Regions from separate parts of the Pseudomonas sp. Marseille-Q0931 genome, predicted to be linked through region 1. Evidence: predicted binding sites of a transcription regulator. Region 1 holds the regulator's gene; each other region holds the start of a gene.

Evidence for each region. The regulator FliA, encoded in region 1, starts transcription of late flagellar genes. The targets are predictions, from matches to a motif close to CTAAAGTTTNNNNNNNNNNNGCCGNTAA.
Region 2: a site for FliA is predicted at 1,858-1,885, ahead of P3C50_RS09790 (methyl-accepting chemotaxis protein). Genes of this name have one in related genera too.
Region 3: a site for FliA is predicted at 2,745-2,772, ahead of P3C50_RS19320 (methyl-accepting chemotaxis protein). Genes of this name have one in related genera too.
Region 4: a site for FliA is predicted at 1,940-1,967, ahead of P3C50_RS06335 (methyl-accepting chemotaxis protein). Genes of this name have one in related genera too.

The regions. Positions count from the first base shown of each region.
Region 1 is NZ_CALNWT010000001.1:429,738-434,635, reverse strand. Features, by position in the region: gene P3C50_RS02185 (protein phosphatase CheZ) at 1-763, opposite strand, end outside; gene P3C50_RS02180 (chemotaxis response regulator CheY) at 783-1,157, opposite strand; gene fliA (RNA polymerase sigma factor FliA) at 1,257-2,003, opposite strand; gene fleN (flagellar synthesis regulator FleN) at 2,000-2,830, opposite strand; gene flhF (flagellar biosynthesis protein FlhF) at 2,944-4,254, opposite strand; gene flhA (flagellar biosynthesis protein FlhA) at 4,266-4,898, opposite strand, start outside.
Region 2 is NZ_CALNWT010000003.1:180,222-185,119, reverse strand. Features, by position in the region: gene P3C50_RS09795 (methyl-accepting chemotaxis protein) at 1-1,458, opposite strand, end outside; gene P3C50_RS09790 (methyl-accepting chemotaxis protein) at 1,951-3,891, shown strand; gene P3C50_RS09785 (AzlC family ABC transporter permease) at 4,010-4,720, shown strand; gene P3C50_RS09780 (AzlD domain-containing protein) at 4,720-4,898, shown strand, end outside.
Region 3 is NZ_CALNWT010000013.1:72,776-77,673, forward strand. Features, by position in the region: gene P3C50_RS19315 (TatD family hydrolase) at 1-108, shown strand, start outside; gene P3C50_RS19320 (methyl-accepting chemotaxis protein) at 533-2,563, opposite strand; gene ampE (regulatory signaling modulator protein AmpE) at 2,916-3,749, opposite strand; gene ampD (1,6-anhydro-N-acetylmuramyl-L-alanine amidase AmpD) at 3,752-4,303, opposite strand; gene P3C50_RS19335 (DUF1631 domain-containing protein) at 4,742-4,898, opposite strand, start outside.
Region 4 is NZ_CALNWT010000001.1:1,313,191-1,318,088, reverse strand. Features, by position in the region: gene P3C50_RS06335 (methyl-accepting chemotaxis protein) at 1-1,908, opposite strand, end outside; gene P3C50_RS06330 (Na+/H+ antiporter family protein) at 2,091-3,410, shown strand; gene P3C50_RS06325 (methyl-accepting chemotaxis protein) at 3,524-4,898, shown strand, end outside.

The DNA.
Region 1 (4,898 bases):
CGTCGACATCGTCCTGGCTGGAGGCAACGTCATCACGCTTATCGGCATGAATCTGCGGACCTTCACCCCGCGATGGTTCTTTTAATTTTTCCTGTTCGGCGCGCAGCACTTCGTGGTCGTGCTGAATACCGGCGAAACGGTCGACCTGGCTGGCCATGAGCATCAGCTTGAGCAGGTTGCTTTCCACTTCGGTCACCAGTTGGGTGACACGCTTGATCACCTGACCGGTAAGGTCCTGGTAGTCCTGCGCCAGCAGAATGTCGTTGAGATGGCCTGAGAGCTTGGCGCCATCTCGCTCACTGCGGGCGAGGAACAGCTCGACACGCTTGGCCAGCTCGCGAAAACCGTCGGCACCGATTTCACGGCGCATAAAGCGGCCCCATTCGACGTTCAGGCTCTGCGCTTCATCGCTCAGATCATTGACCAGCGGCGCGCTCTGTTCGACCAGATCCATGGTCCGGTTGGCAGCCTTCTCGGTCATGGTCACGACGTAGTTCAGCCGCTCGGTAGCGTCGGCAATCTGCGACAGCTCCTGGGCATGCGGCATACGCGGATCGAGTTGAAAATTGACAATGGCGTTGTGCAGTTCACGGGTCAGTTTGCCGACCTCGTGATACAGCCCGCGATCACGAACCTTGTTGAGCTCGTTGATCAGTTGCACCGCGTTGCCGAAGTTACCTTTTTCGAGGCTATCGACCAGCTCACGGGCATTGGTTTTCAGGGACGATTCAAGGTCACCCAGCGTGGAGTCATCGTGTTCCATAGCACCCTCGCGGCCGGCATCAGCCGTTGACCCGCTCGAAGATCTTCTCGATCTTTTCCTTCAGCACCTGAGCGGTGAAGGGTTTGACTACATAGCCGTTCACGCCGGCCTGGGCCGCCTCGATGATCTGATCGCGCTTGGCTTCAGCGGTCACCATCAGCACCGGCAGGTGCTTGAGGCGCTCGTCGGCGCGTACGGCACGCAGCAGGTCGATGCCGGTCATGCCGGGCATGTTCCAGTCGGTCACCAGAAAGTCGAAACTGCCGCTTTGCAGCATCGGCAGTGCCGAGGTGCCGTCATCGGCTTCCGCGGTGTTGGTGAAACCCAAATCCCGCAAGAGGTTCTTGATGATCCGTCGCATCGTCGAGAAATCGTCAACGATGAGGATTTTCATGTTCTTGTCCAAGTCGACCTCCGTACAGTCCCAAACGTATTGCGCTTGCAACTACGTCCTTTAATCGTGAAACCGTTTGCGCCTGCGAGTACGCCGCCTTCAGCCAGCACGCCATTCACTCAGCCGCGAGCGCAGACGCGCCGCGCACTGGCTGTGCAACTGGCTCACGCGTGACTCGCTAACCCCCAGCACTTCACCGATTTCCTTCAAGTTCAGTTCTTCATCGTAATACAGCGCCAGCACCAGACGTTCGCGCTCCGGCAAACCGGCGATGGCATCGGCCAAGGCCGCCTGGAAGCGTTCGTCTTCGAGGTCCCGCGAAGGTTCGAGGTGAGTGTGTCCGGCGTCTTCGTGCAGCCCGCCATGCTCGCCGTCCTGCAACAGGTCGTCGAAGCTGAACAGGCGGCTGCCCAAAGTGTCGCCAAGAATGCCGTAGTAATCCTCCAGACTCAATTGGAGTTCGGCCGCGACCTCGTGATCTTTAGCGTCGCGCCCAGTTCTTGCTTCAACGACACGAATAGCATCGCTGACCATACGGCTGTTGCGGTGCACCGAACGCGGCGCCCAATCGCCCTTGCGCACCTCGTCGAGCATGGAGCCACGGATACGGATACCCGCGAAGGTCTCGAAACTGGCGCCCTTGCTGGAGTCGTATTTGCGCGAGGCTTCGAGCAGGCCGATCATGCCGGCCTGGATAAGATCATCGACCTGCACGCTGGCCGGCAAGCGGGCCAGCAGGTGGTAGGCGATGCGCTTGACCAGCGGCGCATAGCGCTCGATCAGCTGGTGCTGGGAGTCCTGCGCCTGAGCCTTGTTGTACATACGAAGTCCAGAGGCTGCTGTCATACGGCCGAGTCTGCGGTCGGTTGTTGCACCAGACGCTCGACGAAAAACTCCAGATGACCACGAGGATTGGCCGGTAACGGCCAGGTATCTACCTTCTGAGCTATCGCCTTGAACGCCAGGGCGCACTTGGATCGAGGGAAGGCTTCATAAACGGCGCGCTGCTTCTGCACGGCCTTACGCACACATTCATCGTAGGGCACGGCACCGACATACTGCAGGGCGACATCGAGGAAACGATCCGTCACCTTGGTCAGCTTAGCAAAGAGATTGCGTCCTTCCTGCGGGCTATGGGCCATATTGGCCAATACACGGAAGCGACTGATGCCGTGATCGCGATTGAGCAGCTTGATCAGCGCGTAGGCATCGGTAATCGAGGTGGGCTCATCGCACACCACCACGAGGATCTCCTGCGCAGCACGCACGAAGCTGACGACCGCATCGCCGATGCCGGCAGCGGTGTCGATCACCAGCACGTCAAGATTTTCGCTGATGTCACTGAATGCCTGGATCAAGCCTGCATGCTGCATCGGCGTGAGACTGACCATGCTCTGTGTGCCGGACGCTGCCGGCACGATGCGGATGCCGCCCGGCCCCTGCAGCAGGACGTCACGCAGATCGCATTCACCCGAGATGACATCAGCCAGGGTGCGCTTGGGCGTGAGTCCCAACAGAACGTCGACGTTGGCCAGGCCCAGGTCAGCGTCCATCAGCATCACCCGACGGCCGAGATCGGCCAGGGCCATGGACAGATTGACCGACACATTGGTCTTGCCGACGCCACCCTTGCCGCCAGTAACCGCAATCACCTGTACGGGATGCATAGCCATGTTCTTTCTACACCTTGTCTAACTTCGACTTGGCCCTACAGGCCGTTGAAAACACCCGTTGAGGCCGTTCACTCCCGCGCCACGTGGCGGGAGGGTGCAACATTCTCGCCGCTTCAGCCGGCTCGCTTGGCCGGATTGTGATAGAGGCCGGCGAACATCTGCGCCATGGCGTCTTCACTCGGCTCCTCGGCGGCCTGCAGCCCCACTGCGCGGCTGACCAACTGATGGCTACGCGGCACTTGCAGGTCATCCGGAATCCGCGGCCCGTCCGTCACATAGGCTACCGGCAGTTGCTGGCCTATAGCCAGACCTAAAACCTCACCCAGACTCGCGGCTTCATCCAGCTTCGTCAGTATGCAGCCTGAAAGGCCACAACGCTTGTAACTATGGTAGGCCGCCTTGAGCACTTGGCTCTGACTTGTTGCGGCCAATACCAGATAATTCTTCGCCTTGATGCGTGCCGAGGCCAGGCTCTCCAGCTGCATACGCAGCGCCGGATCGTTGCCTGGCAGGCCAGCGGTATCGACCAGCACCACGCGTTTCTTGGCCAGCGGCGCCAGCGCCTGCAGCAGAGACTGACCAGGATCGACCTGAGTCACCGACACACCGAGAATGCGCCCCAGGGTCTTGAGCTGCTCCTGCGCGCCAATACGGAAGCTGTCCATGCTCACCAGAGCGACCTGTTGCGAGCCGTACTTAAGCACGTAACGTGCGGCCAGCTTGGCCAGGGTGGTGGTCTTGCCCATGCCGGCCGGACCGACCAGAGCGATCACTCCGCCCTCTTCCAGCGGCTCGACCTTGGGCGTACTGATCGCGTGAGCCAGATGCGCCAGCAGCATACGCCAGGCCTGACGCGGCTCGGCAACGCCGGCCACCTTGCTCAGCAGCGCCTGCGACAGCTCGGCAGACAGCCCCATGCGCTGCAGGCGGCGCCACAGATTGGCCTGCTGCGGGCGGCGATTCTGCAACTGCCCCCAGGCGATGGAACCCAGCTGTACTTCGATCAGCTCACGCAAGCCGTGCAGCTCGAAGCGCATGGCTTCCAGTGCGCGCGGGTCGACCGCAGGCGTAGCAGGTACAGCGGCTTCGACCGGGCGCTGCGGCTTGACCAGGGTCGCCGGCAGTTCGGGCGCCAGCAGCGACTCATTGGCGAACAGTTGACGGTCCTTGCCGGCATCCTGCTCGGCACGCGTGGTCAGCTCGGCCTGGGCACTGGCGATGCGCGCCTGGGTCTTGCGCAGCTCGGCTTCCAGCGCCGGGTTCGGGCGCACCGGCGTCGGCGCCTGATAGTCCAGCGCTGCCGTCAGCTCGACACCACCGGCGACACGGCGATTGCCGATGATCGAGGCGTCGGCGCCCAATTCATCACGCACCAGTTTCATGGCGGTCCGCATATCGGCGGCGAAGAAGCGTTTGACCTGCATGACCCTTTACCTCAGTTCTGGCCAACCGTAGCGACTATGGTGACCTGCTTGTTGTCCGGAATTTCCTGGTATGCCAGCACGTGCATGCTGGGTACCGCCAGCCGCGCGAAGCGCGACAACATCGCCCGGACCGGTCCGGCCACCAGCAGAATCACCGGCTTGCCGAGCATTTCCTGGCGCTGCGCCGCTTCCACCAGGGAACGCTGCAGCTTCTCGGCCATGCCCGGTTCGAGGAGGATGCCATCCTCACCGCCCTGACCGGCCTTCTGCAGACTGTTGAGCAAGATCTGTTCCAACCTTGGTTCGAGGGTTATCACAGGCAGCTCCGGCTCTAGTCCCACGATGCCTTGCACGATGGCGCGGGCCAGCGAGACGCGTACCGCGGCGACCATCGCGGCGGGATCTTGACTCTTCGGCGCGACGTTGGCGATGGCCTCGGCGATGGTACGGATGTCACGCACCGGCACCTGCTCCTGGAGCAGCGCCTGCAGCACCTTGAGCAGGGTCGACAGCGATACCAGCCCCGGCACCAATTCTTCGGCTAGCTTCGGCGAACTCTTGGCCAGCAGCTGCATCAGCTGTTGCACTTCCTCGTGTCCCAGCAGCTCGTGGGCATGCTTGTGCAGAATCTGGTTGAGATGAGT
Region 2 (4,898 bases), on a different contig from region 1:
GATCACGTCGAGCACCGAGGAGATGGCATCGCTTTCCTGCTTCAGCTCGATGATGATCTGCGCGGTCTGTTCGGCCTGCGTCGACAGGGCCTGGACCAGGCGCACGGTGCTCTCGATTTCGCTCTTGCCCTGCAGCGTGCTGTCGTTGACCCGGCGCGACATTTCCGCGGCTTCGGTGGTACTGCGCGCCACATCACGCACGGTGGCGCTCATCTCGTTGATGGCGGTGGCGACCTGATCAGTGCCCTGGCGCTGTTGCGCCACGTTCTGGCTGGTCTGCAGGGCCACGGCCGAGGATTCTTCGGCGGCGGTGGCGACCTGCGCCGCAGCGCCACCGATTTCCTCGATCACTTCCCTGATCTGCTGGGCCATGTTGTTGAGGTTGCGCGCGATAACGCCGAACTCGTCGCCGCCTTCATAGCTCGTGTGCGCGGTCAGATCGCGTCTGGCCAGGGCCACCAGGGTCTGATTGAGATCGCTGACCGCCGATTTGATGTTGCGGATGATCAGCAGCGACAGCACCACCACGGCGGACAGCACGCCGAGTATGGCTGCGATAGTCAGCCACAGGCTGCTGGCGGCTTCGTCGCGCGCCTGGGTCGCCAGGTCGCCAACGCTCTGGCCAAGTTCGGCCTCGAGCTGACCCATCAGGTCGATGCGGCTGGTGGAAAGCCTGAACCAGTCTTCGGGCTTGATGCCCAGCGGGGTGCCGAGCGGGGTTTCGAAGGCCAGGCGTTGCAGGCGCGCCACCTCTTGTGAGTCGGGTTGCTGCAGCGCATTGTCGAGCTTGCTGCGGAAGCTGGTGGAGGCACGGCGTTCGAAGGCATCCAGATAGGCCGAGAATTCGCCCAGGTTACGGCTGAAACGCGATAGCAAAGCGGCATCGAAGAGGTTCTGGTTGAAGACCAGGCCGAGCAGCATGCGCTCGCGCCCGGCGCGCTCCTTCATTTCCACGAACTGGTTGAGGGAACCCAGCGCACGCAGGATCTGTGGGTTGTCGACGCTCGCCTCGAGGGCGTGGGTGTAGCCGATCAGGGTCTGGATCAGGTTGGTGTAGCGGCTGCCCGAGTTGGTGCTGTTCAGCGATAGCGCATCGACCTGCGGACGCAACGCGCCCAGTTCGTCGAGCGCGCGCAGGGCCTCGTTCATGTCGTTCGAGCCCTGGGCGCGCAAATGGTCCGCCGCGGCGTCGCTGTCACGGCGATATTCGGCCAGCTTGTCACGCATGGCAGTGCCGCTGCTGCCGATGAACACGCCGCTGGCGCCGCGTTCGCGTTGCAGGGCGGTGATCACGGCGCTGATCTTCTGTGCCGCGCCGCTGGCGGTCACGGTCCGATCCATCTCGGTCAGGGTCTGGTACTTGCCGGTGACATAGACGCCAGCGAACGCCAGGAAACCAAGTAATGGGAATATCAGTATGAGCAGTAGCTTCACGCTCAGCGGGGCATTTTTAAGCATCTGTTTCTTGCCTCATCGTCTTGAATTGGATAGTTGGCAGGCGAAGTTACGACGATTGTCGACGGCCCCCCCTTGGGCCAGCGACTAAGCAGGCTGCGAGGGATCTAGGTGCCCCTCTGCTGTTGCGGTGTTGTAGTGCTTCGTTGTATCGGCTGCGTCGGGGATTGAAGGGATGGACTCGTTTATCTGGCCTTGGTCTGCAACTTGGATATGGCAGGCGTCGGTCAGCAACGGTTATGCGAACGAAGCTCGTACGGAGGTCATCGTACGACTCAGGCTTTTCTTTAACCAACTGCCTGATCGCGATCAATGACATACGCAGTGAGCTGAGTGTTCACGGGTAGATTAAACAAAATCAACTGTCGGTCTTTGACCGACAGCAATAGGTCGCTTTGCCATCTCAAGTCATTCATCGCCGAGCCGATAATGTCCCTGAGGGTTCGTCGTCGCGCGCGCGCCTGGTGAACCCACTACCCTCGAGGGCTTCATCGAATGAATATCAAACAAAAGCTGACCTGTGCGTTTGTCGCGATTGCGTGCCTGCCCATCCTCCTGGTTGCCGCTGTGGTCATCTATAACCTGCGTGCGCAGGCTGAGGCCGACTTCCTCGATGGCAGCTCCCGCGAGATACGCCAGATCGACAACGCCATGGGCATGTTCTTCAAGGGCATCACCGAGAACGTCGAGTACCTGGCGAGCCTGCCGCAGATGACCGCCGCTCCGACCCTGAAGAACTATTCCTCGGCGGACGCGGCAAGCACTCCGCTGCCGGAATCCAACCAGGAGCTGGAAAGCATCTTCGACCGCTTCGCCAAGTCCCATCCGACCACGGCCTATCTTTCGTACGGGCGAGTGGACGGCGGCTATGCCATCTGGCCGAGCGATCCGGGGCTCAGCAGTTACGATCCGCGCATACGTCCCTGGTACAAGACCGCTATGTCGGCGCCGGGCAAAACGCAGCGCACCGCCGCCTACTACTGGGCGCCTGACGATGCCGTGCTGATCGGGACGGTGCGCACCGTCAACGACACGCAGGGCACGGTCGCCGGCGTGGTCGGCCTCGACGTCTCGCTGAAGCAGCTCACCGATCTGGTCAAGCAGATCAAGATCGGCCAGACCGGCTACCTGATGCTGGTGGAGGACAGCGGCAACGTTCTGGTCGACCCGCAGAATGCCGGGAACAACTTCAAATCCCTTGCCGATCTCGGTGGTGACTACGCGCGCATGGCTGGCGCCGACGGCTTGCTGGAAGTCGAACTCAACGGCACCCATTACATGGCCAATATCTGGTCGTCGCCGACATTGGGCTGGCGCTTCATCGGCCTGATCGAGCACGACGAGGTCATGGCCAAGGCCAATGACCTGGCCTGGCAGGTCGGCGTGATCGTGCTGATCCTGGGGCTGGTGTTCGCCATGGTCGGTACCCTGTTCGCCAAGCTGATCGTCAACCCGATTCGCAGCGTGGCGAGCGGCCTGGAAGGTATCGCGCAGGGTGAAGGTGACCTGACGCGCAGCCTGAATATCCAGGGCAAGGACGAGACGGCCCTGCTGGCGCGCTGGTTCAACCAGTTCCTCGGTACTATCCGTCAGTTGGTGCAGCGCATCATAGAGGCCTCGGCCGCCCTGCGTCAGACCTCCGATGGCTCGACGAGGGTGGCCCAGGACATGACCGACGTGGCCGAGCGCCAACGCGGTGCAGTGGAGATGGTGTCGACGGCCTTCAACGAGATGGTCGCCACTGCCAACGAGGTGGCGCGCTCGTGCAGTGAGGCCGCCACCTCTGCCGATGATGGCCAACGCCAGGTGCATGCCGGGCAGGCGCAGATCGAGGATGCCACCGACAGCGTGTCGCGCCTGAGCGACAACCTCAAGCAGTCGGCGCTGGCGCTGCAGGCGCTCGAACAGGACAGCCAGAACATCAACGCGATTCTCGGCACCATTCGTTCGATTGCCGAGCAGACCAACCTGCTGGCGCTCAACGCGGCCATCGAGGCCGCCCGTGCCGGTGATCAGGGACGAGGCTTCGCGGTGGTGGCCGACGAGGTTCGGGCCCTGGCGCAGCGTACCGCCGACTCCACCGGCGAGATCGACAGCCTGCTCGGTGGCCTGGCGCGACGCACGCAGGAAGTCACCCGGCAGATGCAGAACAGCCTGGAGATGTCGCAAGCCAGCGTCGAGCGCATCAGCCTGGCGAGCCACAGCTTCGAGCAGATTCGCGGCGCGGTGGATCATATCCGCGATCAGAACACCCAGATCGCCACTGCCGCGGAAGAACAGCATCAGGTCGCCGAGGACATCAACCGCCATATCGCCCAGATCCAGAACGACGCGCTGCTGGTGGAGAACCTGGCGCAGTCGGCGCACCGCGATTCGCAGGAGCTGGCGCAACTGTCCGAGCAACTGCACGGACTGGTCGGGCGGTTCCGCGCCTAGCCTGACTGCGGCGCCGCATGAGCATGCGGCGCCGCAGCGCTGGTCGCACCATTCTGCGCAAGAACGTTCAAGACCTGCTTCGGTGGCCCGGTTAAGCTCGGCTGCCCAAGGAGGTTCCATGTCCCGTCATCACGAATTCACTCAAGGCGCCCGCGATATGCTGCCGATGCTGCTCGGCGCCATTCCCTTCGGCATCATCTTCGGCAGTCTGGCTGGCGCCGCCGGGCTCGATCCCTGGCAAACCCTGGGCATGTCCGCCCTGGTATTCGCCGGTTCCGCACAGTTCATCGCCATCAGCCTGCTGGCCGGTGGCGCCGGCATCGCCGTGGTGCTGCTGACCACCTTCGTGGTCAATCTGCGTCATGCCCTGTACAGCGCCAGCATGCAGCCCCACGTGCGCCACTTGCCCAAGCGCTGGCGCGTGCCGCTGGCCTTCGGCCTGACCGACGAGGCCTATGCGGTGGTGGTACAGCGCTATGCGCGTAGCGACCAGGATACCTATCGCCATTGGTATTTTTTCGGCGCGGCATTGGCCATGTACTGCAACTGGCAGCTGTGCACGCTGGTGGGTGTGCTGTTTGGCCAGGCAGTGCCGAACATCGGCGAGTGGGGGCTGGACTTCGCCATGCTGGCGACGTTCATCGGCATCGTCGTACCCATGCTGCGCAACCGGCCGCAGGTGGCTGCGGCCCTGGTCGCGGGCGCCGTGGCGCTGGCCTGCCATGCCTTGCCGTACAAGCTCGGCCTGATGGCTGCTGCGGCCAGCGGCATCGTCGTCGGCGTCTGGTTGGAGCGGCGCAAGCCGGCGCTGCAGGGGGAGTTGGTCTGATGGATATCTGGTTGCTGATCCTGGGCATGCTGGCGATCACCTTCGTAACCCGCTATAGCCTGTTCGCCTTCCCTGACCTGCGTTTTCCGCCCCTGGTCAGGCAGGGGCTGCACTATGTGCCAACGGCCGTGCTCACGGCCATCGTGGTGCCCGGCATGCTGCTGCCTGACGGGCAGCA
Region 3 (4,898 bases), on a different contig from region 1:
TACCTGACGGACATCTGCGCCGAGCTGGCGGCGCTGCGCGGCGTTACGCCCGAAGAACTGGCAATGGCCAGCAGCCGTAATGCCGATGAGCTGTTCGGCTGGGGATAGGTGAGCAACTCTGGGTAGGAGCCCCGCCCCGGGGCGAAACGTTTGCGGCGGGGCGCCGTTCCTATAACACAGCCTGTGGAGATAATGCTGTGTACTTGAAGGTTGTACGCGCTTGGCTCCCCTCTCCCATTTATTGGGGGCACGCCTAGTGGAGAGGGGCTGGGGGAGAGGGCTGAAAACGCCGCGAGACCGCCAGCTTTCCCTCTCCGCAAAGGGGCTGGAGGACTGATCGTGCTCGCCCCTTCTTTTGTGACCAGCATTGCGCACCAGGGCGAAGCGTTATGAAGTCACGATCCAAATTCGCGGCGGGGCGCCGTTCCTACCAGGCTAGCGCGACGGCCGCGGGAATGTTGTGGGAGGGGCTTTAGCCGCGACTATCAAAAAACGTCGCCGCTGAAGCGCCTCCCACGAGGCCAATCCTCACTCACACACGAAACGCGCTGATCAACTGCCGGAGCCGCGCCACCAATTCGCTCAACTCGCGACTGGCCTGCTCGGTCTGGCTGGCACCTTGCGCCGTGCGTTCACCGGCATGATTGATCTCGACGATGTTCTGATCGATATCGTGGGCCACCGCCGTCTGCTGCTCGGCCGCCGCGGCGATCTGCTGGTTCTGGTCGACGATCATGCCCACGGCGCCGAGGATATTCTCCAGCGCCAACTGCACCTTGGCTGATTCGCTCACGGTGCCATCGGCCATCTGGTGACTGGCATTCATCGCCTTCACCGCAGCCCCAACGCCGCCCTGCAGCTTGGCGATCATCGCCTCGATTTCCTCGGTGGACTGCTGGGTGCGCTTGGCCAGGTTGCGTACCTCATCGGCCACCACGGCGAAACCACGGCCCTGCTCGCCGGCTCGCGCCGCCTCGATCGCGGCGTTGAGCGCCAGCAGGTTGGTCTGCTCGGCAATGCCCTTGATCACGTCCAGCACCTGGCTGATCGCGGCACTGTCGCTGGCCAGCTGGTTGATCACCAACACCGATTGGTCGATCTCACCGGCCAGCCGCTGGATCGCCCCCACCTGCTGCTCGACCAGGGCACGACCGCTGACCGTCTCCTGATTCACGCTCTGCGCACTGCCCACCGCAGCGGCTGCGCTGCGCGCGACTTCCTGGGCGGTGGCGGACATCTGGTTCATCGCCGTGGCGACCTGTTCGATCTGCGCTCGCTGGCTGGCCACCGCCTGGTTGCTCTCGCCCGAAACCAGCTCGACCCGGTCGGCCTGTCCGCCAACCTCGCCCACGGTATGGCCGACGCGCTCGATCAAATCGTGAATACGCTGCACGGTCTGGTTGAAGACCTGGCCCAGCTCACCCAGCTCATCGCGGCTCTGTGCCTGGAAGTTGGCCGTCATGTCGCCTGCGGCCACCTTGTCCATCACCTGCCCCAGGTTCTTCAGGGTCGCGCGGGTGGAAACGTAGAAGCCGCTGTAGAGGTAGACGATCAGCAGGAACACCACCACCAGCGCCACCGCCAGCAGCACCATCTGCGCACGGTTTTCGCTGAGTCGTTTGCTCAGTTGATTGTCGAGGAAGGCCAACAGACCATCGTTGAACGCGTAGGTCCTGGCCATCTGCTGGCTGGTCTGCTCATAGAGCTGCGTCCAGGGCGTATCCAGGCTGTCGGCGATGATGACCTGATCCTCGAACAGCACGGCGCTGTCCTTCAAACTCTGGCGGCTCGCCTCGGCCAGGCTGCCAAGGCCGTTCTGCGCGGCGACGTTGCCGGCCAGGGCATCCTGCAGGTTCAACCCATACTCGGCGTGCAGTTTCTCCAACTGCAGCAGCAGGTCGTCGAACTTGGTGCTGGCTGCAGAGTTGAGATAACCCTGGCCCAGGGAATAGGCTCCAACCGCTCGGCCCTGGCTAAGCACATCGGTAATTTGCGGGGTGACGTTGGTGATCAGCTCGGTGATCTGCCGTACCTGACGTTGCGGGTCCTGGCTCAACCCGGCCTGACTGGCCACCAGCTTGATGAACACCTGGGAAGAGCCCAGCAGCTTCTCGACGATGACTGTCTTGCTCTGCAGCGACGTCTCGGCCTCCGCGCTTTTCAACTCGGCCAGCAATTCGTCGCGTTTGGCGACGAACTCCGCTGCCTGCTCGCTATCGCTGGTCACCGGCTGCAGCCCTTGCAGCCCGGCATTGAGCGACTGCTGCAGTTGGCCGATCCGTCCCTCCAGATCCCCCGCCTGACCGGACTGACCGATCATCGAGTTGATCTGCACCAGGTCGTTGAGGCTCTCCAGATCGCGGCGTAGCTGAAGACTGCTGCCGAGCAGCTCGAGGCTTTCCAGAGCCGTCTGGGTGCCGACGAACTGACGATAGGAATCTCGCACCAGATAGAAGTTGGTGACGAGCATGGGCAGGAAGAATAGAACGCTGATCAGGCTGAACTTCATGCCGAAGCTGAGGCGATTCATCAGCGCGATGGCCGGATACAACACGGTCTTCACTCGACGTCTCCAATTGCCATTATTGTTATTAGGTCTCGCTTGGCAGCCGCCGAGCCTCTTACGATCTCGTGACGGTATCCTGCTTCGACCGACATATGGCATGCGGATACATGCGCCGAATACAGGCCGATAAACGTGATGGAAATCACCAAACAGGTCGACTGCCGCCTCCTTATACCGCTTATCGACACGCCTCTCTGTAACTTAAGGTTAAGCAAGCGCAGCGCACATGCTGTCCCGGGCGCGGCCAGGTACAGCGCATGATCCTGATGAAAACGTAGGGCGGGTGAAACCCGCCACCAGGCTAGCCCGGCCGCTCCCGCCCTGCCGGGTTCTGCCTGTGATCGGCGCCTTAGATGAACAGCACCCAGACCGCGTAGCCGGCGTACCAGACCACCGCCGCGCGAATCAGCAGTTGCCAGAGCTGGTCCAGGGTATCGACACCCTCCTCGCCCATCACCGGCGGCGGCATTTCGCCCGCCGCACGCCCGGCCTTGATCACCAGTTGCGCGGCGGAAATATCCCAGCTCAGCAGCTCATGCAGCAGGGCACGGCTGACGGCGACGAAATTGCCGACCAGCGCGAAACTGGAAGCCAGCACCCGCGCTGGCAGCCAATCGAAGGCATGGCGCAGTTGCACGGCGCGCTCACGCAGGGCCGGCTGCTGGGCGTGCTCGGCACTCAGTGCCAGCAGGCGATAGGCCAGCGCCGCCATCGGCCCCAGCAGCAGATACCAGAAGATCACCGCGAAGAAGCTCTGATAGGCCTGCCACAACAGATGCCCCTGAACCTGCTGCAGCAACTCGGCACCCTCCTCCGGCTGCAATGCCAGGTCGCGCTCGGCCACATGGTAGGCCGCCTGACCATCACCGCGGCGCCAGGCGTCACGGAACGGCCCCAGGGCCGCAAGCTGATCGCCGCGACCCAGGCTGTAGATCAGCACCAGCAAATGCACCGGCAAGGCCAGCCAACCGTAGGCCAGCGGCTCGAGGATCAGCAGCACCAGGCCCAGCGCCAGTACCGGCAGCAACACCAGAATGGCCAGGCATAGCCACGGAGCCTGCTGCAGCCCGCCCTGTTGCAGGCGCTGCAGTTGCGCCAGCCAGGGGCCGTCCTGCTGGATGCGCAGGCGCCAGGCGGAAAATTTCTCGACCCACAGCACCAGCAGAATCACCAGAAAACTCATTGCTACCTCTCATTCAATTCGGCATGCAACCGCGGCCAGTCGAACGCCGGCCCCGGATCGGTCTTGCGCCCAGGGGCGATGTCGCAGTGACCGCGAATACGCTGCGCCGACAGCGCCGGGTAGGCATCGAGCAGTTGCCGCGTCAGCTCCGTCAACCTGGCGTACTGAGCATCGCTGTAAGGCACGTCATCCGCACCTTCCAGCTCCACACCTAAGGAAAAATCATTGCAGTTGTCACGCCCCTCGAACCAGGAAACCCCGGCATGCCAGGCACGATCCAGGCAGGAGACGAACTGCGTCAGCCGGCCATCACGCTCGATGAAGAAATGCGCGGAAACCTGCAGCGAGGCGATTTCGGCAAAGAAGGGATGCTCGTGCGTGGGCAGCCGGTTCTGGAAGAACTCCAGCACCTTGCCTGTCCCGAACTGGCCGGGCGGCAGGCTGATGCTGTGCACCACCAGCAGGGATATTTCGCCATCGGGGCGAGCGTTGAAGTTCGGCGAGGGGCAATGATGGATACCCTGAAACCAGCCGGTCGTGGGGTCGAGCTGCATATGGCACTCCTGAGCGTGGCACCACTCTAGAACAGCCGACCCAGACGGCCAAGAGCGAGACAGCAACAGGATGTGCGAAGACGGAAAATAGAGGGGCACAAAGTAGAAGCCGCGCCCCGCGACGAATGGTTGCGGCAACGCTAAGCCAAAAGCTTCGCCCCGAGGCGCAATACTGTTCACTTAAGAAACGGTCGAGCGCGATTAGTCCCCTCGCCCCTCCGGGGAGAGGGTTAGGGCGGGCCGCGTTCTGCGAGGGGAAAAACTGGCAGTTTCGCGGAGTTTTCGGCCCTCTCCCCCGCCCCCTCTCCACTAGGCGTGCCCCCAATAAATGGGAGAGGGGAGCCAATGCCTACGACCTTAAGTGAACAGCATTACGCCCCGAGGCGGGGCTCCTACAAGGCCACTCGCTACCAGCAGCAGAACGTTGCAGGCAACGAATCAGGCGTTCTTCAATTTGCGCAGGTTACCGATCACCGATTCGAGCGCACGATCGAACAGCAATGCATCGTCGAGCAGGCGAATGGTGTTGCGACGGAACTCCACGGCCAGCGCATTGCGGCTCTTTTCCAGCACTTTCATGCCGGTACGGTTGACG
Region 4 (4,898 bases), 880 kb from region 1:
TACGGCCTGCTGCACCTGCTCGACGCTGCCCTGGGCCTGACGATGACTGCTGTGCATGGTGCTGACCACTTCGCGGGTGCCGCTCTGCAGGCCTTCGATCACTTGGCGAATTTCCCCGACCGAATCCTGGGTGCGTTTGGCCAGGTTGCGCACTTCGTCGGCGACCACGGCAAAACCGCGCCCGGCTTCACCGGCGCGTGCGGCTTCGATGGCGGCGTTGAGGGCGAGAAGGTTGGTCTGCTCGGCAATCGAGCGAATCACCTCGAGCACCGAACCGATCTGCTCACTGCTGCTGGCCAGGCCTTCGACTTCCTGCATGGCCACGTTCATTTCATTGGCCAGCAGGTCGATGGTGCTGGTGGTGCGGTCGATCACCTGCAGGCCTTCGCGGCTGGCCTGGTCGGCGTTGCGCGCCGCTTCTGCGGCCTGTGCGGCGTTGTGCGCGACATCCTGCGCAGTGGCGCTCATCTCCTGGAAGGCGGTCGCCACCTGGTCGACTTCGCGGTACTGCTGCTGCATGCCGGCGCTGGTCTGGCTGGCGATGGCCGCTGACTTGTCGGCGGTACCGCGGGCATCGAGCACGCTGCGCTTCACGTCGGCGATGATCGGCTGCAGTTTGTCGAGGAAGCGGTTGAACCAGCCGGCCAGTTCGCCCAGTTCATCCTGCCTGGCGTACTGCAGGCGGCGGGTCAGGTCGCCTTCGCCGCTGGCGATATCCTTGAGCATGGCGGCTACGCCGAGAATCGGCCGTGTCACGCCGCGCGCCGTCAGCCACATCAGTACAAGCCCGGCCAGCCCGGCGCCAAGGCCTATCAGCAGCGCTGCGAGGCTGTCGCTGGCGCGGTTCGCATCCAGTTGAGCGCCCAGTTTGGTCGCGCGCTCGAGCAGGACGCTCTGAGGAACTTCAAGCAGAACTGTCCAGGGTCTGGACTCGGGAATCGGCTTGAAAGGGCTCAGTTCGCGGAGCATATCGCCATGCTTCAATTCGGCAGCGCTGCCGCTTTGAATCAGGCCGCGCAGTTCGTTGGCCTGATCCGGGAACGCGCGATCAACGGGCTGACTGAGCAGGCCCGCGTCACGGCTGTGCCCGGCAAGCAGCGCGCCGGGGCTGAAGATGCTGACGTGGCCTAGCCCGCTATACAGGTCACTGTTGGCCTCCTGGCTGATTTGCTGCAGGCTGGCCAGGCTGATATCCACGCCCATCACGCCGATGATTTTGCCTTCGAGCTCCAGCGGGAAAGCGATGCTGGTCATCAACGTCCTTTGTCCGTCGACGTCGTCGTAATACGGTTCCAGTACGCAGGGCTGGCGCGTTTCGCGCGGGCAGGTATACCAGGCGTTGTAGGCAATGCCGTTGTCACCGGGCGTGGTGTCGCCGAGCAACTCTTCGTTCATCGCCTCGGCTTCCAGCTGGCCGACGGTGGGCTGCGCCCAGTACAGGGCGAAGCGTCCGCGTTCATTGCTGCCGAGATCGGCTTGGTCGGCGAACAGCTCATCCTTACCATCCAGGGCGTTGGGCTCGAATACCAGATACAGGCCGAGCAGGTCCGGATTGGCTTCCAGGCTGCTGCGTACCTGGCGAGTCAGGTCCTCGCGCAGGTCGAACGCGTCAAGGAAGCGTTTCTCAGCCTGTTCGCGCAGGAACAGAATCTGCCGGGAAAATCCCTTGCCGTACTGATAGGCGTCCATGAAGTAGCGCTGAATGCGGATGGCCTGTAATTCGCTGCGCGCCTTCAGGCGCAGCTTGGCGCTTTCCTCGAGCATGCTGGAGCTGGCCTCGCGCACCAGGCCGGCGCTGCGGCTGGACTGATACTGCGAGGCACCCACCAGCAAGGTGACGATGGCGAGTAGGCATAGGCCGGCGAGCAGGGTGATCTTCCATTGGATCGAAAGACGACTGAACAGCATGGTGCGTTCCTTTCTACATGGACCAGTACGGTTATCGGTATGCGTCGGGCATTCTTGATCGATTGGTGTGCGCTCGGGATTGTGCACGCTTCGCTTTGAATTCTGAACGATCGTCGATTTTGACAGGATAGTCCGCATGCGGCACAGTACGCGGCTTTTTGCGTTGTGCAGGTGGAGTGTTTATGAACGCTGTAATCGCCGCGGTCGGCATCATGCTGGCCCTCAGTCTCTGTCGCGTACACGTGGTCGTGGCACTGATCATCGGCGCACTGGCCGGCGGCCTGCTCGGCGGGCTGGGTATCGAAGGCACGCTGAAGGCGTTCAACCAGGGGCTGGGTGGCGGGGCTACGGTTGCGCTGTCCTACGCACTGCTCGGTGCTTTCGCTGTTGCCATCGCCAAATCCGGCCTGGCGCATGCGCTAGCGGATCGCGCGCTGGCGCTGGTCGACAAGCAGCAGGACGGTAGGGGCGGGGCGTTGAAATGGCTGCTGATCGCGTTGCTGCTGGCGGTCGCGATCTCCTCGCAGAACCTGCTGCCGATCCACATCGCCTTCATTCCGTTGCTGGTACCGCCGTTGCTCTACGTGTTGAGCAAGTTGCAGCTCGACCGTCGTCTGATCGCCTGTGTGCTGACCTTCGGCCTGATCACGCCGTACATGTTTCTGCCGGTTGGCTTTGGCGGCATCTTCCTCAACGAGATCCTATTGGCCAACGTGGCCAAGTCCGGTGTCGATGTCACCGGTATCAGCATCACTCAGGCTATGGCCATTCCGGCGCTGGGCATGCTCTTCGGCCTGCTCGTGGCGGTGCTGTTCAGTTATCGCGGCAAGCGCGTGTATGACCTGGAAAAGGTCGCACAGAGCGAGCGCGTGGATGCCCAGTACAATCCGCTGAGCCTGCTGGTTGCGGGGCTGGCCATCGCCGCGGCTTTCGTCGTGCAGCTGTGGCTGGACTCGATGATCATCGGCGCGCTGGTCGGCTTCGTGATCTTCTCGGTATCCGGCGTGGTGCGCTGGAAAGAGGCGGACGGCCTGTTCACCGAAGGCATGAAGATGATGGCCATGATCGGCTTCATCATGATCGCCGCGGCCGGCTTCGCCGAGGTGATGAAGACCACCGGCGAGGTGCAGACACTGGTCGACAGCTCGGCAGCCTTGATCGGCCACAACAAGGCGGTCGGCGCACTGCTGATGCTGCTGGTCGGGTTGCTGGTGACCATGGGCATCGGCTCTTCCTTTTCCACCATCCCGATCATTGCGGCGATCTTCGTGCCGCTTGGTGTGCAGCTGGGTTTCAGCCCGCTGGCCATCGTCTCCATCGTCGGGACTGCCGGCGCGCTGGGCGATGCCGGCTCACCGGCATCGGACTCCACCCTCGGGCCAACCTCGGGGCTCAACGCCGATGGCCAGCACAACCACATCTGGGACAGCGTGGTGCCGACCTTCCTGCACTACAACCTGCCGCTGCTGGCGTTCGGCTGGGCGGCCGCTATGCTCCTGTAAAGGCGTGAATGCGCCGGATTAAGTTCTCGGCGCCTTGGGTCGCTTAATTCTTCCACGGGGCTGCCGATATACCGGTAGCCCCGTTTTTTGTTCCGCATAAAAGGACAACAAGAATGCGCCTCACATTGAAAACCAAGGTGATACTGCTTGCGCTGGTTCCCGTCATCCTCTTTGCGCTGGTGCTCAGTGGCACGGCGGCCAAGGTATTGCAGAGCCTGGCGGCCGACGAGGTGGCAGAGACGCGCGAGCGTCTGCTGCAGGAAAAGCGCAGCGAGCTCGAGCACTACATGCAGATCGCCCTTGGCTCGGTGAAGGGGCTTTACGATGGGGCAGCACAAGGCGACATGGCCAGTCGCGAACAGGCCATCGCCATCCTCTCCAAGATCAAATATGGCGCCGATGGCTATTTCTTCGGCCACGACTCCAACGTGGTGCGCCTGTTCCGCGGCGATAGCCCCGTGGACGTCGGCAAGAGCCTGGCCGACCGCCGCGACCCGAACGGGGTGTATATCAACCGTGAACTGGTCAACGTGGCGAAGAACAACAGCTACTTCGTCAACTATTCCTCGCCGCTGCCGGGCAACGAGTCGGTGATGGTGCCCAAGCTCGCCTACAGCTACTACCTGCCAAAATGGGACATGGCCGTCGGTACGGCGCTCAACCTCGACGGCGTCGAAGCGGGGATCAGGGAGGTCGAAGACGATATCGATGAGCGCATCGGCACCATCATCACCAGCATCGTGGTGGTGGCGGCGATTCTGCTGGTGGTGTTCGGTGTGATTGGCGTATGGCTGGGCAATGCGTTCCTGCGGCCGCTGCAGCAGATCAAGGCCAATCTCGACGATATCGCCGCTGGCGAGGGTGACCTGACCCGGCGCTTGCCGGTTACCAATCAGGACGAACTGGGCGAGTTGGCCGGCTCCTTCAACCGCTTTGTCGAGAAGATCCATGACTTGGTGCGGCAGATCGTGGAGATGACCGGGCAACTTACCGGCCTGGTGAGTCAGGTGGCGGAGCAGGCGCAGCGTTCGGAGCAGGCGATGGGGCAGCAGCGCCACGAAACCGATCAGGTGGCTACGGCGATCAACGAGATGTCGGCTGCCGCTCACGAAGTGGCCAAGAGCGCGCAGAACGCCGCCGAGGCTGCGCAGCAGACTGACCGCGAAGGTCAGGCGGCCAAAAGCGTGGTCGACGGCAGCATCCAGCGCATTCACTCACTGGTCGAGGACATCCGAAGCAGTGGCGTGTCGCTCGACAGCCTGCAGCAGGATGTGCAGTCGATCGTCAGCGTGCTTGACGTGATCCGTTCCATCGCCGAGCAGACCAACCTGCTGGCGCTCAACGCCGCCATCGAAGCGGCGCGTGCCGGCGAGGCCGGGCGTGGTTTCGCCGTGGTCGCCGATGAGGTGCGGGCGCTGGCTAGCCGTACCCAGCAGAGCACCCAGGAAATTCAGGGCATGATCGACCGCCTGCAGCAGGGCACGCTTG